DNA from 2 places in the Bacillus sp. MN7755 genome. Region 2 is predicted to be linked to the other one. Evidence: riboswitches for the same ligand, from Rfam matches in the RefSeq annotation. Region 2 holds a riboswitch; the other holds the start of a gene.

The links. A riboswitch is a leader RNA that binds a small molecule or an ion and turns the genes downstream of it on or off. The one in region 2 is predicted to bind thiamine pyrophosphate.
Region 1: it holds a riboswitch for thiamine pyrophosphate, as region 2 does, so the genes downstream of both, tenA (thiaminase II) here and thiM (hydroxyethylthiazole kinase) in region 2, are expected to answer to the same signal.

The regions. Positions count from the first base shown of each region.
Region 1 covers NZ_BTRL01000019.1:4,494-7,706, forward strand. The annotation lists gene ACYVEC_RS21805 (hypothetical protein) at 1-112, opposite strand, end outside; gene ACYVEC_RS21810 (SH3 domain-containing protein) at 118-1,278, opposite strand; TPP riboswitch at 1,548-1,659, shown strand; TPP riboswitch at 1,720-1,822, shown strand; gene tenA (thiaminase II) at 1,905-2,600, shown strand; gene ACYVEC_RS21820 (ABC transporter ATP-binding protein) at 2,569-3,213, shown strand, end outside.
Region 2 covers NZ_BTRL01000005.1:101,488-104,700, forward strand. The annotation lists gene thiE (thiamine phosphate synthase) at 1-425, opposite strand, end outside; gene thiM (hydroxyethylthiazole kinase) at 439-1,248, opposite strand; TPP riboswitch at 1,321-1,430, opposite strand; gene topB (DNA topoisomerase III) at 1,657-3,213, shown strand, end outside.

The sequences.
Region 1 (3,213 bases), on a different contig from region 2:
CAATGATAATAGATAAAAATACAGTATTTGTATTGTAAATGATTAAACAACAGATTAAACCTAAAAAGGCTAAGTATTCAATTAAGAGAGGTATATTGATATTGCGTGGCATACAATTTACCTAACTAAATATGGCAGTGGGTTTACTGCATTTGTTTTTTCAAAATTCCATTCTCCATTGTGTAATTCAAAATGAAGATGTTGCCCGTATGAATGACCTGTGTTTCCCATATGACCTACTAATTGTCCAGCCTGTACTTGATCACCAGCTTGTACAGTGCGATCTTTCATATGAGCATAGACTGTTGTATATAGTTTCCCGTTTAGTTGATGAGCGATGAACACAACATTGCCATAGCTAGCTGAATAATATGATTTCACAACTTTACCTGCAGCCGCAGCTTGGATAGAGACATTACCCTGAGCTGCAATATCTATCCCATAATGCATTTGTTCCCAGCGCATATCAAAGGTTGAGCTAATTCTTCCTTGAGTAGGGAATTTGAAAACTGCTGGAATGGAAGTAGGTTGAGCTGTTTGAGTTTGTGATTGCGTTTGATTTTGCACCACATAATGCTTTGCTACATATCCGTATCCTGTGCCAAAACGAATTTTATACCAAGTTCCGACAGTTTCCACTACTTGTATTTGTGTACCATTTTGTAATGAACCAAGTAGTGCACTACTTGTACTAGCATTGCTACGTACATTAAGTTTAGGTGTTGCAACTGTGTATTTCGTATTATTTTGAACTGTGATGCCTTTTACTAAAGGCTGTGAACCATTAGACACGAACGCCTTTTGTACGTAACCTGTTTTGCCATTATGTAAAATTTTATACCACTCACCTTGTTCTTCTTGAATGGTAACGAATTTCCCATTTGGTAATACATCTAAAATTGAAGATTCTAAATTAGGTTCAGAACGAACGTTTAATGCATTGGCATTAACAATGTATTGATTATTAGATTGAAGTTTGTTTTTTAGTAGAATAGCATCTTTTTGTACGTAACCTACTTTATTATTAACAGATACTTTATACCAGCTATTAGTTGTTTCAAGTATGTTTACTTTCGTATTAAAGCGAATTGTATCAATTGATGAGCTATTTGCGTTATCTTGTGTATGTAAGGCTACTTGATCGACTTTGACATATCCAGTTTTCACGTTAGATAATTGTTCAGCGTTGGCTGTTTGTACAGTTGTTTCTCCCATAGAAGGAAGTAAAGAGGCAATTGCGACAGTAGTTGCTGTTAAAGCAGTAGCTTTCATATTCATATAATAGAGACCTCCTCTAGTTGTATAGTTGTAATTTTATTATAGTATAAAGATATAATATAGTGGGTGTATTCACATAAATGTAATATGAAATCAATAAAAAAATAAATTTTTTGAGGATAATGATTCCTTATTATCCAATTAATTGGGATAATAATTTCTAAGATAGAATATAAGTATTATATAGTTTTGTTATTTTGTTGACAATTGAGAAAATTAAAACAGTTGATGATGTCTTATTACGGTGTTATACTGACAGTGATAATTTCATAGTTTGCTAGGAGAGCTGGTGTTGCCAGCTGAGAGTAGGCCGTAAGCCTTTGATCCTTTTCATTACCTGATCTAGATTATGCTAGCGTAGGGAAGCAATTCGGACACTAATAATGAGTCCCCGTTTCTTTGCGTATAGAAACGGGGCTTTTTTATTTGAAAATTTCATATTGAAACCACTAGGGGTGCTTGTTGTGCTGAGAGAGGAATAATCCTTAACCCTTATAGACCTGATCTAGGTAATACTAGCGAAGGGAAGTGGAGCAACGAATAAATTATAATTTTATTTGCTGTAACCACTTCTTATTTAGAAGTGGTTTTTTATTTAGATATATAAATTGAAAGGGGATAGAGAAATGAAATTTTGCGATAGATTATTAGAAACTGTACAACCAGTTTGGGAGATGAGTCATAATCATCCGTTTGTAGTAGGTATGGGAGATGGCACGTTAGAAAAAGATAAGTTTCAGTATTATATTATTCAAGATTATTTATATTTGTTAGATTATGCAAAGCTATATGCGATTGGTGTTGTAAAAGCAACGAATCCACAAGTAATGGGGAAATTTGCTGAACAAATTGATGGCATATTAAATGGAGAAATGACGATCCATAAACAATATGCAAAAAGACTTGATATTTCTATAGAAGAGATAGAATCTGCCAAACCATCTGCTAAAAATTTAGCCTATACAAATTACATGATGTCTGTATCTCAAAATGGCACACTTGCGGAATTAATAGCAGCACTTCTTCCATGTATGTGGAGCTACTGGGAAATTGGAAAGCGTTTAAACGATATTCCTGGAGCAAGAGATCATGAGTTCTTTGGTGAGTGGATTCAAGGATATAGTTCGGAAGAATACGGTAACCTTTGTATTTGGTTAATAGATTTATTAAATGAAATGGCAGTTGGAAAGTCTGACAAAGAGCTAGATCGATTAGAGGAGATTTTCCTATATTCCAGTCGATTTGAATATTTATTCTGGGATATGTCCTATCGTAAGGAGATGTGGGGATTTGAGGAGCAAGAACATACTACAGTTTCATAATGTTTCTTTTCATTATGATGAGAAACCAATCATCAATGAATTAAATGCTTCTATACGAGATAAAGAGTTTGTAAGTATTATCGGACCGAGTGGATGCGGGAAAAGTACTTTATTTCGCCTTATTACAGGTTTAGAAGAAGCAAGTACGGGACAGATAGAGCTGACAGAAACAAAGAGCCATCCTGTAGGATATATGCCCCAAAAAGATATGCTCCTGCCATGGAGAACGATTATTGAGAATGCTGCCCTGCCGCTAGAGTGCCAAGGTGTACAGAAGAAAGAAGCACAAATAAAGGCAAAGGAACTGTTACATAAATTTGGCTTACAAGGGTATGAGACAAAATATCCGAAAGATTTATCTGGCGGTATGAGACAACGCGTATCTTTTATTCGAACTTTATTAACAGGCGGGGAGATATTGCTGTTAGATGAACCGTTTAGCGCGTTGGATGCTTTAACGAAGGCATCTTTGCAAGAATGGCTGTTTGAACAATGGAAAGAGTGGGAAAAAACAATTTTATTTATCACTCATGATGTGGAAGAAGCATTATTTCTTTCTAATCGAATTTTCGTTGTAGAAAATCAACCGATAACTACTTTAACCGAGAAGATT
Region 2 (3,213 bases):
GGAAAAATCGGACCAACACCTAAATAATCAGCTCCGTTTTCAATTGCCCAGCTCGCTTCTTCAATTGTATGTGTAGATACACCGATAATTTTATCCCCCATTTTTTCACGAACAGTAGTAATTCCTTCATCATCTTGTCCAACATGCACGCCATCTGCATCTAATTCAATGGCTAATTCTACATCATCATTTACAATGAAAGGAACACCATATTCCTTACAAAGCGCCTGCAATTCCTTTGCAAAGCGCACTCTATCTTCTCCGATTAAAGCTCCTTCTCCCTTCTCACGAAACTGAAAAAGTGTCACTCCACCATCTAACGCTTCTTTCAATACAGCTAACGGATCCTTCGTACAGTTATTACTTCCCATAATAAAATACACTTGTAATAACTTAGACATTCTCTTTGCTTCAATGCGCATCATGTTTTTCATCCCCTTACTTTAACTCCTCAATCTTCCCATACTTCTCAATATCACCCGAAGTGGTATTCGCTAACTGATTTAAAAATTCAATTTGGAAACTACCAGGTCCCTTTTCCACCGTCTTAGTAGCTGCCAGTTCCGCAGCTACACCATAAAACGTTAATGCTGCTACTGCTGCCTTTACATAATCCTTTTCTACTGCTACAAATGCTCCTATTACAGAGGTTAGTAAACAACCAGTACCTGTAACTTTCGTTAAAATAGGGTGACCATTTCGAATAAGAATCGTTCGCTCTCTATCTGTAACAACATCTTCTTTTCCAGTAATCACCGCTACTGTATTTAATTCATCCGCTGCCTGCCTTGCAATACTTACGACATTGCCATTTCCAGCACCGGCGTCTACCCCTTTAATTTCCCAGCTCTCATTAATAACATTCGCTATTTCAGCTGCATTTCCGCGAATAATTGCTAACTCGATTTCGGCCGGAATATGTCTCGCAACTTCTGTTCGATACGATGTTGCTCCTGCACCAACTGGATCAAACAGTACTGGTACATTGTTCACATTTGCTGATTTACCCGCAAGTAACATCGCTTCTACTTCTTCAGGACGTAGTGTCCCCATATTTAATACTAACGCTCCAGCAATACTCGCCATTTCTGCCACTTCTTCTTTTGCATACGCCATTACAGGCGATGCTCCTAGCGCTAACAAACCGTTAGCTGTAAAATTTGTGACAACAACATTTGTAATATTATGAACGAGCGGATTAGATTCTCTCACCAAATCCACTACTTTACTAATTTCTTTCATATTCATCCTTTTCATCTCCTAACTATAGTGATGGGAGATACACAAAAAGGCACTTTGCGCGTACGCAAAGTGCCTGAACATGTGCTTTTACACTCTCCCTACGCTGGCATTATCCAACAGGTTCAAATGGTCAATGACGGATTAGTCATACTCTCAGTTTGCATCCACAAACTCCCATGTGTTTATTATTCATCTACTTCAAAGTCTACTCTTATTCTAATAAAATAACAAGTTCTTTACTTTTCTATTTAATATAGAAGCACCCTATAAAACAATAAGCATAATCAAGTGAAACTTTAATCAGTGGGTGTTTTGTTCATTCCACTAAAAACCGCTCAAATATGGAGCGAAACTGAATCTCAAGAAGATGTATGCTATAGTTAACGTATGGAATTTTGAAAGGATGTTTTAAATATGTCAAAAAGCGTTGTAATCGCTGAAAAACCTTCCGTTGCACGAGATATTGCGCGTGTACTTAAGTGCGATAAAAAAGGAAATGGTTATCTTGAAGGTAATAAATATATTGTAACTTGGGCTTTAGGTCATCTTGTTACATTAGCAGATCCAGAAAACTATGATGTGAAATATAAAAAGTGGAATTTAGAAGATTTACCGATGCTACCTGAGCGTTTGAAATTAACGGTTATTAAACAAACAGGAAAACAATTTAATGCTGTAAAAAGTCAGCTTCTTAGAAAAGATGTAAATGAAATTATTGTAGCAACAGACGCTGGGCGTGAAGGAGAATTGGTCGCTCGTTGGATTATTGATAAGGTTCGAGTTAACAAACCAATCAAACGTCTATGGATTTCATCCGTTACTGACAAAGCAATTAAAGATGGTTTTGCAAATTTAAAACCAGGTAAGGCATATGACAATTTATATGCTTCAGCAGTTGCGCGTTCAGAAGCTGACTGGTATATCGGTCTTAATGCGACTCGAGCTTTAACGACTCGCTTTAATGCCCAGCTGAATTGCGGCCGTGTACAAACACCTACTGTCGCTATGATCGCTAATCGTGAAGATGAAATAAAGAACTTCAAAGCTCAAACTTACTACGGCATTGAAGCTCAAACAACAAATCAACTAAAACTAACGTGGCAAGATGCAAATGACAATAGCCGTAGTTTTAATAAAGAAAAAATTGATAGCATCGTAAAAGTTTTAGATAAACAAAATGCCACTGTTATAGAAATTGATAAAAAACAAAAGAAGTCATTCTCTCCTGGTCTTTACGATTTAACTGAATTACAACGTGATGCAAATAAAAAGTTCGGTTACTCTGCGAAAGAAACATTAAACATTATGCAGAAATTGTATGAGCAACATAAAGTGTTAACGTACCCTCGTACAGATTCACGCTATATTTCATCTGATATCGTTGGAACACTTCCAGAACGTCTAAAAGCATGTGGTGTCGGAGAATATCGTCCTTTAGCACATAAAGTATTACAAAAGCCTATCAAGGCTAATAAATCATTTGTTGATGATAGTAAAGTAAGCGATCATCACGCAATTATTCCAACAGAAGGATACGTTAACTTCTCAGCCTTCACAGATAAAGAACGCAAAATTTATGATTTAGTTGTAAAACGTTTCTTAGCTGTTTTATTCCCAGCATTCGAATACGAACAACTAACATTACGCACAAAAGTCGGCAATGAAACGTTCATTGCACGCGGAAAAACTATTCTACATGCCGGTTGGAAAGAAGTATACGAAAATCGCTTTGAAGATGATGATGTGACTGATGACGTAAAAGAGCAACTTTTACCTCGCATTGAAAAAGGCGATACATTAACTGTAAAGTTAATTATGCAAACATCCGGTCAAACGAAAGCACCTGCACGTTTTAACGAGGCGACTTTACTTTCAGCAATGGAAAATCCTACAAAATATATGGATACGCAAAATAAACAACTTGCTGATACGTTAAAATCAACTGGTGGATTAGGTACTGTAGCAACACGA